3 regions of the Lysinibacillus sp. 2017 genome follow, and region 1 is predicted to be linked to each of the others. Evidence: a T-box and tRNA genes for the amino acid it is inferred to sense, from the RefSeq annotation. Region 1 holds a T-box; the other regions hold tRNA genes.

Region 1 (3,249 bases):
AGACTATTATGAAAGTAAAGGATGCAAGATAATTTGTTTGAATGACTTATTGATTTAAGAATTTTTAGGTCCATTTAATCGTCCAAAGGTAGTTTTAGAATACTGCTTTGCTCAGCTTAAAGTATCTATACGTACTACTCAATAATTAAAGAATAATTTTTCGGATAACCTTATGAACTAATGTACTTAAACATAAGGTTGCGTTAGTTGAAGAAAATAAACCCAAAAAAAGTGATGGATTATTCCATCACTTTTTCTAATGCTATTTTGTTGTTAATATCAATGTGATTAACATCACCAGTAGGGGTTCGATTTATCCTTTTGCACCTCTCAACCGAACCCGTTATTTTCACATGTACTTCTTTTTTTACGAAAAAAAGCCTTAAGAGTGAGATAAATCTCATACTCTTAAGGCTTTTACTAACTATTATTTTGCAGAAATAACTTCTACGCCGCCCATGTATGGACGTAATACTTCTGGAATCACAACTGATCCATCTGCTTGTTGGAAGTTTTCTAAAATTGCTGCTACCGTACGACCAATTGCAAGGCCTGAACCGTTTAATGTGTGCACGTATTCTGGTTTTGCATTTGCTTCACGACGGAAACGGATGTTGGCACGACGCGCTTGGAAATCTTCAAAGTTTGAACAAGAAGAAATTTCACGGTACATGTCTTGCGCTGGAATCCATACTTCTAAATCGTATTTTTTCGCAGCAGTGAAGCCTAAGTCAGCTGTACACATTTTTAATTTACGATAAGGTAAGCCTAATAATTGTAATACTTTTTCAGCGTGACCTGTTAAAAGTTCTAATTGTTCATAAGAATCTTCTGGTTTTACAAAGCGTACTAATTCGACTTTGTTAAATTGGTGCTGGCGGATTAAACCGCGCGTATCACGACCTGCAGAACCTGCTTCTGAACGGAAGTTAGCGCTATAAGCTGTGAATGCTTGTGGTAGCATATCCGCTGATAAAATTTCATCACGGTAATAGTTTGTTACTGGTACTTCAGCCGTTGGAATTAAGAAGTAATCCACTTCATCTTCTTCACGCACTAATTTGAATACGTCCTCTTCGAACTTCGGTAATTGTCCAGTACCGATTAAACTATCACGGTTAACGATTTGTGGAGGCATCATTTCTGTATAACCATGGTTATCAGAATGTAAGTCCATCATGAAGCTAATTAATGCACGTTCTAAACGAGCGCCTAAGCCTTTATAGAATAAGAATCGGCTACCTGTTACTTTTGCGCCGCGCTCAAAGTCCACGATATCTAAATCTTTTGCGATATCCCAGTGTGGTTTCGCTTCAAATTCAAATGTCGGTACATCGCCCCATTTATATGCTTCCACATTATCATCTTCTTCCATACCAACTGGCACAGATTCATGTGGAATGTTTGGTAGACGCATCATCATATCTTTGAATTCTTCTTCGATTGCGTTAAGTTCAGCATCTAATGCTTTAATTTCATCGCCTACTTCACGCATACGTGCGATGACGCCACTTGCATCCTCTTTGTTACGTTTCATTACAGAAATTTGCTCTGATACTTTGTTACGCTCTGCTTTTAATTCCTCAGTTTTTGCGATTAGCTCACGACGTTTTGTGTCTAAGTTTTCGAAGTTATCTAAGTTTCCTAAGTCTTCATTACGTGTTAAAAGCATTTTTTTCACTTCTTCAAAATTGTCGCGTACACGTTTAATATCTAACATATTGATTCCTCCTAATGGTTTTGAAATGATGATCCTGAGCGCTTTCACGCGTTAATGTTAGTGGTTCAATTCCACTGGGGCTAATCTGTAACATCGGCCGAGGCTTTATTTCCTAAATCAAGTGTTAAAAACATATAATTCAGGAAAAAATAAGCACAAAAAAAGCCCTCAATCCCTATGAAGGGACGAGAGCTACCCGCGTTGCCACCCTAATTGAATAGAAAAAATCTATTCCACTTAACATTTAACGACTCTGGTAAGCCGGCTTAAGCCTACTAAATTTTCAGCAAAAGCATCTCAAGGACGGATTCACAAGTGTTTTTATCAGCTTCCACCACCCGCTGACTCTCTTTGAAAAAACGCGCTTGTTACTACTTCCTATCATCGAATTCATTTATAAATTTAAATTTACTGTACTATATACGCTACCTTTTTGCAAGTTCTCACTAATAGAATCCGGTATAACATTTTGTACGCTATACTTTTTTGACCTTATCAATTAATATAAAAAACATATATCCACTATGGTCAAAGGGAGGTACACGAATGTTATTTTTCCAATTACAAAAGGAAAATACAATTCCACTATATGAACAACTTTATATTGGAATAAAAAATGCCATCATTTCTCAGCAGCTTGCCGTTGGGTCTCGTCTTTCTTCTAAACGTGAGCTTGCAGATTTTTTTAATATTAGCCAAACAACGGTTGAGCTTGCCTATGCTCAGCTTGTCGCAGAAGGTTACATTACATCAAAACCACGCATTGGTTATTTTGTAGAGGAAATTGATGAATTACCACTTATAACATCCCAAAAATCAGCCGTTCAACTTCAGCAAGCCGAAGTTCTCCCTGAGAAAACATATGCCATTGATTTTTCATCCGCAAAAATCGATGAAGATGCCTTCCCCTTTTCAACATGGCGCAAATATGCAAAAGATGTACTTGATATACCATTTAAGCATCTATTACAAACTGGGGAGCGACAAGGTGAGCTTGCTTTACGTATTGAGATCGCCAATTACTTACATCAATCACGTGGTATTGACTGTAATCCAGAGCAAATTGTCATTGGATCGGGTACTGAACAGCTATTACCGATGATTTTAAAGTTATTCGGCGATAACGCTATGTTGGCATTGGAAAATCCAGGTTACTCACCAATTCCGCGTAATCAGTTAGAGCCTTTAGCGATACCCATCGATGTTGACGAAGATGGTCTCATCGTTGAACAATTACAAAAAACAGCTGCTAACATCGTGTACGTAACACCCTCACATCAATTTCCAACGGGTGCCGTACTGTCAGCAAATCGACGAACGCAACTGTTAAAATGGGCAGCACAAGCACCGAATCGCTATATTATAGAAGATGATTATGATAGCGAGTTTCGTTATATCGGCAAACCAATTCCCGCACTACAGGGCTTAGATCAAAATGACCGTGTTATATATTTAAGCACGTTCACAAAATCACTCATGCCATCCCTACGCGTCGCATTTTTCGTGTTGCCGCCAACATTAGTGAAGGT
Region 2 (3,249 bases), 900 kb from region 1:
TATATGGAGGATTAGCTCAGCTGGGAGAGCACCTGCCTTACAAGCAGGGGGTCGGCGGTTCGAGCCCGTCATCCTCCACCATTTCTATAGTGCCGGTGTAGCTCAGTTGGTAGAGCAACTGACTTGTAATCAGTAGGTCGAGGGTTCGACTCCTTTCGCCGGCACCATTATAGAGTGCCATTAGCTCAGTTGGTAGAGCATCTGACTTTTAATCAGAGGGTCGAAGGTTCGAGTCCTTCATGGCACACCAGTTTTTAATTTCATAACTGTCAGAATAAAAATATCTTATGCATTTTGCGGAAGTAGTTCAGTGGTAGAACACCACCTTGCCAAGGTGGGGGTCGCGAGTTCGAACCTCGTCTTCCGCTCCAAAAAAATGCCGGGGTGGCGGAACTGGCAGACGCACAGGACTTAAAATCCTGCGGTGAGTGATCACCGTGCCGGTTCGATTCCGGCCCTCGGCACCATTTTTACTTTAAACAAAATAATTTAGCGCTCGTAGCTCAATTGGATAGAGCATCTGACTACGAATCAGAAGGTTGTAGGTTCAAGTCCTGTCGAGCGCACCATTTTTTCGGAATGTAGCTCAGCTTGGTAGAGCACTTGGTTTGGGACCAAGGGGTCGTAGGTTCGAATCCTGTCATTCCGACCACTATTAATGGGGCCTTAGCTCAGCTGGGAGAGCGCCTGCCTTGCACGCAGGAGGTCAGCGGTTCGATCCCGCTAGGCTCCACCATAAAGTAACCAAATAAAGATCCTGGCGGTGTAGCTCAGTTGGCTAGAGCACTCGGTTCATACCCGAAAGGTCGTGGGTTCGACTCCCTCTGCCGCCATCTTAAAGGACCTTTAGCTCAGTTGGTTAGAGCAGACGGCTCATAACCGTCCGGTCACAGGTTCGAGTCCTGTAAGGTCCACCAGTAAAACAATATATAATATTTCGGAGGTATACCCAAGTCTGGCTGAAGGGATTAGTCTTGAAAACTAACAGGCGGGTTAAACCGCGCGGGGGTTCGAATCCCTCTACCTCCTCCATTTTTAAAAAAAGCATGGTGTCTGAAAGACTCAACTAAATAGTATTGTCGCGGGGTGGAGCAGTGGTAGCTCGTCGGGCTCATAACCCGAAGGTCACAGGTTCAAGTCCTGTCCCCGCAACCAAATGGTCCCGTGGTGTAGCGGTTAACATGCCTGCCTGTCACGCAGGAGATCGCCGGTTCGATCCCGGTCGGGACCGCCATTTGTGGGTTTGTAGCTCAGTTGGTAGAGCATTAGATTGAAGCTCTAAGTGTCGGCGGTTCGATTCCGTCCAAACCCACCATATGCGGGTGTAGTTTAATGGTAAAACCTCAGCCTTCCAAGCTGATGTCGTGAGTTCGATTCTCATCACCCGCTCCAAAATAGGGCCTATAGCTCAGCTGGTTAGAGCGCACGCCTGATAAGCGTGAGGTCGATGGTTCGAGTCCATTTAGGCCCACCATAGTATTATTCCGAAGTAGCTCAGTTGGTAGAGCATCCGGCTGTTAACCGGCAGGTCGCAGGTTCGAGTCCTGCCTTCGGAGCCATTTTTATGTAAAGTGGGGAAGTACCCAAGCGGCTCAAGGGGCGCCCCTGCTAAGGGTGTAGATCGCGTAAGCGGTGCGAGGGTTCGAATCCCTCCTTCTCCGCCATTGGCCCGTTGGTCAAGCGGTTAAGACACCGCCCTTTCACGGCGGTAACACGAGTTCGATTCTCGTACGGGTCATAATAGAAAAAGCGCTAGATACAAAATTGTATCTAGCGCTTTTTCGTATAATTAAAAGTTTTTTTGAACTATTTGGTTCTGTAATATTTGTTGGGTTAGTCTTACAAATATTATATTTTTCTAATAGGTATAGATATTCCTATATATGCGCATTATTGTGTGGTGATAAGTGTGAGGAACTGGCAGCTGAACGCATAGAAGATATGAGAAATACTTTTGTTATGCGTAAGTTAAATGAGAAGATAACGCCTTTATATGACAAATTTTTATTGGGAGACTTACAAGTAGATAGTCTTTAGAAAAATGTTAAAAATTAGAGGGTCAAAAGTTTTCAGGTTATCAATGATTTTTCTAAGAGGAAGTTGAAGAAAATAATTTTTCTGAAATAACTTATAGATTTAATCGATTAGTTGAAAAGATAGAACTGGGAAATGCAACAGTTACTCGAGTAGCATTTTCAATTTACGTTGGCCGTGTTCTAAAAGAACCAAAATTAATTTTATCTGTAGTAATTGGCTATTTGTATTATGCCAAATATTTTAACATAATAAATAGTTCAAAAAGAAAAGAGAGTATATATTTTTGGATATAATTGTTTGTATTAAGAACAAGAATTATAGTTAAAATGAATGGAGAGTATTTTTTAGAAAATTGATAATTATTTATTATTTAAACGTTTTTGTAACACATTAACAGCATTTTAAATAATTATTTTTAAAAAGCACAAAACAACTATTGAAAAAATACTGCGTACATATTAAACTTTCGTTATGCCAAGAAATCGTTTTCATTAGGAGACGGAGCTAGTTAATGGCAACGATAGAAAATAATAAAAGTTTTTCTAAAAAGTTTTTAAAAACTATTGCACCATCTTAAAAAAACTGTTATTATAAATCTTGTCCTTAAGAGAAAGGACATGCGGTTATAATAATGTAACTTCAACATATCCCATGGAGGATTAGCTCAGCTGGGAGAGCACCTGCCTTACAAGCAGGGGGTCGGCGGTTCGAGCCCGTCATCCTCCACCATTTCTATAGTGCCGGTGTAGCTCAGTTGGTAGAGCAACTGACTTGTAATCAGTAGGTCGAGGGTTCGACTCCTTTCGCCGGCACCATTATAGAGTGCCATTAGCTCAGTTGGTAGAGCATCTGACTTTTAATCAGAGGGTCGAAGGTTCGAGTCCTTCATGGCACACCAGTTTTATAATATGTCTGCTGCGGGTGTGGCGGAATTGGCAGACGCACTAGACTTAGGATCTAGCGCCGCAAGGCGTGGGGGTTCGACTCCCTTCACCCGCACCATTTAATTTCATAACTGTCAGAATAAAAATATCTTATGCATTTTGCGGAAGTAGTTCAGTGGTAGAACACCACCTTGCCAAGGTGGGGGTCGCGAGTTCGAACCTCGTCTTCCGCTCCAAAAAAAATGCCGGGGTGGCGGAACTGGCAGACGCACAGGACTTAAAATCCTGCGGTGAGTGATCACCGTGCCGGTTCGATTCCGGCCCTCGG
Region 3 (3,249 bases), 200 kb from region 1:
TACAATACATTAGCAGCTTATCAAGTGCCATTGAACGGCTATTTCGATAATACCATTCGCGAGCAACCCATTAAACGTGGCGTTGTTGCCCAAGCGATTGCGTATGTAGCAGAAGGGAAAGCTAATTTAAACCAGTCCATTCGCTTTTTAGTAGACCACGGGATCTCGTCCGGCCAGTATCCACAGTATGAATATACAAATTTAGCGAAGTTTTACGGTGCAACGAATAATTTAACACGCGCACAAGTCGTAGCACTATTCTTCAATTTACAATCGAAAACCTACTTTTATATCTCAGATCCAGCTGAAAACAGTTATAGTAATCCCAATGGCGTTGCTCTAAATACAAGAGCAAACAACGCACGAAACGCAGTTGACTCATCATTACGTAAAGGAAAAAACTGGTCCCTAACCCCAGATAAAAATCCAAGCAAAACATGGAACGGGGATTATTCATACGAGTCAGATGCTACCGATTCAAAAGGTCGTTTCTTAACGATTACAAATAGCACAAAAAATAGTTTCTCTGTTGCATACAATACGTTTGACGGTTGGGCTTCTGGTTCTGCAGAAGGAACAGCAACGATTGTATCCGATACAAAGGCACGCATGTCAAAGACCAGCAATGGTGACCGTTGTATTATTGAATTCCAAAAACAAGGTACTGGCATAAAAACTACTGAGTTTAACTGTGAAAATGCACGTGACAAAGGTACAAATTTCAATGGCATATTAAAACGTTAATTAAACTAAAATAACAGGCTACTTCAATTTGTACAATTGAAGTAGCCTGTTATTGCTTATCTTATTCACATTTCCTTAGAAATTTATACTTTCTTATCCACTAGAACAAAAAAGCACACCGCAAATGCGATGTGCTTCTTTATATATATGACCCGTACGAGAATCGAACTCGTGTTACCGCCGTGAAAGGGCGGTGTCTTAACCGCTTGACCAACGGGCCAATGGCTCCGAAGGTAGGACTCGAACCTACGACCTGCCGGTTAACAGCCGGATGCTCTACCAACTGAGCTACTTCGGAACAATTTATATGGTGGGCCTAAATGGACTCGAACCATCGACCTCACGCTTATCAGGCGTGCGCTCTAACCAGCTGAGCTATAGGCCCATATAAAAAATATGGTGGGTTTGGACGGAATCGAACCGCCGACACTTAGAGCTTCAATCTAATGCTCTACCAACTGAGCTACAAACCCACTATAAAATTTCATAAAAAAATGGCGGTCCCGACCGGGATCGAACCGGCGATCTCCTGCGTGACAGGCAGGCATGTTAACCGCTACACCACGGGACCAACATTAAGTAAATTATGAAAATGGAGGAGGTAGAGGGATTCGAACCCCCGCGCGGTTTAACCCGCCTGTTAGTTTTCAAGACTAATCCCTTCAGCCAGACTTGGGTATACCTCCGAAGAAAAAAATAAATATATGGTGGAGCCTAGCGGGATCGAACCGCTGACCTCCTGCGTGCAAGGCAGGCGCTCTCCCAGCTGAGCTAAGGCCCCATTATAATGGTCGGAATGACAGGATTCGAACCTACGACCCCTTGGTCCCAAACCAAGTGCTCTACCAAGCTGAGCTACATTCCGAATTTGTCATTTCATTTAAAAATATATGGTGCGCTCGACAGGACTTGAACCTACAACCTTCTGATTCGTAGTCAGATGCTCTATCCAATTGAGCTACGAGCGCTAAATTTTTTGTTTAAAGTAAAAATGGTGCCGAGGGCCGGAATCGAACCGGCACGGTGATCACTCACCGCAGGATTTTAAGTCCTGTGCGTCTGCCAGTTCCGCCACCCCGGCATTTTTTTGGAGCGGAAGACGAGGTTCGAACTCGCGACCCCCACCTTGGCAAGGTGGTGTTCTACCACTGAACTACTTCCGCAAAATGCATAAGATATTTTTATTCTGACAGTTATGAAATTAAAAACTGGTGTGCCATGAAGGACTCGAACCTTCGACCCTCTGATTAAAAGTCAGATGCTCTACCAACTGAGCTAATGGCACTCTATAGTGGTGCCGGCGAAAGGAGTCGAACCCTCGACCTACTGATTACAAGTCAGTTGCTCTACCAACTGAGCTACACCGGCACTATAGAAATGGTGGAGGATGACGGGCTCGAACCGCCGACCCCCTGCTTGTAAGGCAGGTGCTCTCCCAGCTGAGCTAATCCTCCATATATTCTAGCGAAGCGACGTCCTACTCTCACAGGGGGAAACCCCCAACTACCATCGGCGCTAAAGAGCTTAACTTCTGTGTTCGGTATGGGAACAGGTGTGACCTCTTTGCCATCATCACTTCACTATGACATGGATGTCATGTTAAAGAACATCCGTGTATATGTAGAAAGAATTGTTCTTTCAAAACTGGATAAACGTTTCATTGAGTTGTGCAATAAAATGTGGTTAAGTCCTCGACCGATTAGTATTCGTCAGCTCCATGTGTCACCACACTTCCACCTCGAACCTATCTACCTGATCGTCTTTCAGGGGTCTTACTTACTTGCGTAATGGGAAATCTCATCTTGAGGGGGGCTTCATGCTTAGATGCTTTCAGCACTTATCCCGTCCACACATAGCTACCCAGCGATGCTCTTGGCAGAACAACTGGTACACCAGCGGTGTGTCCATCCCGGTCCTCTCGTACTAAGGACAGCTCCTCTCAAATTTCCTACGCCCACGACGGATAGGGACCGAACTGTCTCACGACGTTCTGAACCCAGCTCGCGTACCGCTTTAATGGGCGAACAGCCCAACCCTTGGGACCGACTACAGCCCCAGGATGCGATGAGCCGACATCGAGGTGCCAAACCTCCCCGTCGATGTGGACTCTTGGGGGAGATAAGCCTGTTATCCCCGGGGTAGCTTTTATCCGTTGAGCGATGGCCCTTCCATGCGGAACCACCGGATCACTAAGCCCGTCTTTCGACCCTGCTCGACTTGTAGGTCTCGCAGTCAAGCTCCCTTATGCCTTTACACTCTTCGAATGATTTCCAACCATTCTGAGGGAACCTTTGGGCGCCTCCGTTACTCTTTAGGAGGCGACCGCCCCAGTCAAACTGTCCGCCTGACACTGTCTCCTACCCCGCTAAGGGGTATGGGTTAGAAGTTCAATACAACCAGGGTAGTATCCCACTGACGCCTCCTCCGAAGCTGGCGCTCCGGAATCTCTGGCTCCTACCTATTCTGTACAAGTTGTACCAAAATTCAATATCAGGCTACAGTAAA

Evidence for each region. The T-box of region 1 lies ahead of serS (serine--tRNA ligase). A T-box ahead of a tRNA ligase gene usually reads a tRNA of that ligase, here a tRNA-Ser.
Region 2: it has a tRNA-Ser gene. The T-box ahead of serS (serine--tRNA ligase) is inferred to sense a tRNA for this amino acid. The anticodon was not compared.
Region 3: it has a tRNA-Ser gene. The T-box ahead of serS (serine--tRNA ligase) is inferred to sense a tRNA for this amino acid. The anticodon was not compared.

What each region holds. Positions count from the first base shown of each region.
Region 1 covers NZ_CP029002.1:21,386-24,634, reverse strand. The annotation lists gene DCE79_RS00080 (cysteine hydrolase family protein) at 1-58, shown strand, start outside; gene serS (serine--tRNA ligase) at 428-1,720, opposite strand; T-box leader at 1,899-2,114, opposite strand; gene DCE79_RS00070 (MocR-like pyridoxine biosynthesis transcription factor PdxR) at 2,267-3,249, shown strand, end outside.
Region 2 covers NZ_CP029002.1:2,855,405-2,858,653, reverse strand. The annotation lists tRNA gene DCE79_RS14040 (tRNA-Val) at 6-81, shown strand; tRNA gene DCE79_RS14035 (tRNA-Thr) at 92-167, shown strand; tRNA gene DCE79_RS14030 (tRNA-Lys) at 175-250, shown strand; tRNA gene DCE79_RS14025 (tRNA-Gly) at 297-371, shown strand; tRNA gene DCE79_RS14020 (tRNA-Leu) at 379-467, shown strand; tRNA gene DCE79_RS14015 (tRNA-Arg) at 493-569, shown strand; tRNA gene DCE79_RS14010 (tRNA-Pro) at 576-652, shown strand; tRNA gene DCE79_RS14005 (tRNA-Ala) at 661-736, shown strand; tRNA gene DCE79_RS14000 (tRNA-Met) at 760-833, shown strand; tRNA gene DCE79_RS13995 (tRNA-Ile) at 841-917, shown strand; tRNA gene DCE79_RS13990 (tRNA-Ser) at 940-1,032, shown strand; tRNA gene DCE79_RS13985 (tRNA-Met) at 1,081-1,155, shown strand; tRNA gene DCE79_RS13980 (tRNA-Asp) at 1,159-1,234, shown strand; tRNA gene DCE79_RS13975 (tRNA-Phe) at 1,240-1,315, shown strand; tRNA gene DCE79_RS13970 (tRNA-Gly) at 1,319-1,392, shown strand; tRNA gene DCE79_RS13965 (tRNA-Ile) at 1,398-1,474, shown strand; tRNA gene DCE79_RS13960 (tRNA-Asn) at 1,484-1,559, shown strand; tRNA gene DCE79_RS13955 (tRNA-Ser) at 1,574-1,664, shown strand; tRNA gene DCE79_RS13950 (tRNA-Glu) at 1,667-1,738, shown strand; tRNA gene DCE79_RS13945 (tRNA-Val) at 2,691-2,766, shown strand; tRNA gene DCE79_RS13940 (tRNA-Thr) at 2,777-2,852, shown strand; tRNA gene DCE79_RS13935 (tRNA-Lys) at 2,860-2,935, shown strand; tRNA gene DCE79_RS13930 (tRNA-Leu) at 2,955-3,039, shown strand; tRNA gene DCE79_RS13925 (tRNA-Gly) at 3,083-3,157, shown strand; tRNA gene DCE79_RS13920 (tRNA-Leu) at 3,166-3,249, shown strand, end outside.
Region 3 covers NZ_CP029002.1:226,025-229,273, reverse strand. The annotation lists gene DCE79_RS01075 (S-layer homology domain-containing protein) at 1-744, shown strand, start outside; tRNA gene DCE79_RS01070 (tRNA-Glu) at 893-964, opposite strand; tRNA gene DCE79_RS01065 (tRNA-Asn) at 967-1,042, opposite strand; tRNA gene DCE79_RS01060 (tRNA-Ile) at 1,053-1,129, opposite strand; tRNA gene DCE79_RS01055 (tRNA-Phe) at 1,142-1,217, opposite strand; tRNA gene DCE79_RS01050 (tRNA-Asp) at 1,240-1,315, opposite strand; tRNA gene DCE79_RS01045 (tRNA-Ser) at 1,338-1,430, opposite strand; tRNA gene DCE79_RS01040 (tRNA-Ala) at 1,450-1,525, opposite strand; tRNA gene DCE79_RS01035 (tRNA-Pro) at 1,533-1,609, opposite strand; tRNA gene DCE79_RS01030 (tRNA-Arg) at 1,636-1,712, opposite strand; tRNA gene DCE79_RS01025 (tRNA-Leu) at 1,737-1,825, opposite strand; tRNA gene DCE79_RS01020 (tRNA-Gly) at 1,833-1,907, opposite strand; tRNA gene DCE79_RS01015 (tRNA-Lys) at 1,954-2,029, opposite strand; tRNA gene DCE79_RS01010 (tRNA-Thr) at 2,037-2,112, opposite strand; tRNA gene DCE79_RS01005 (tRNA-Val) at 2,123-2,198, opposite strand; rRNA gene rrf (5S ribosomal RNA) at 2,209-2,324, opposite strand; rRNA gene DCE79_RS00995 (23S ribosomal RNA) at 2,424-3,249, opposite strand, start outside.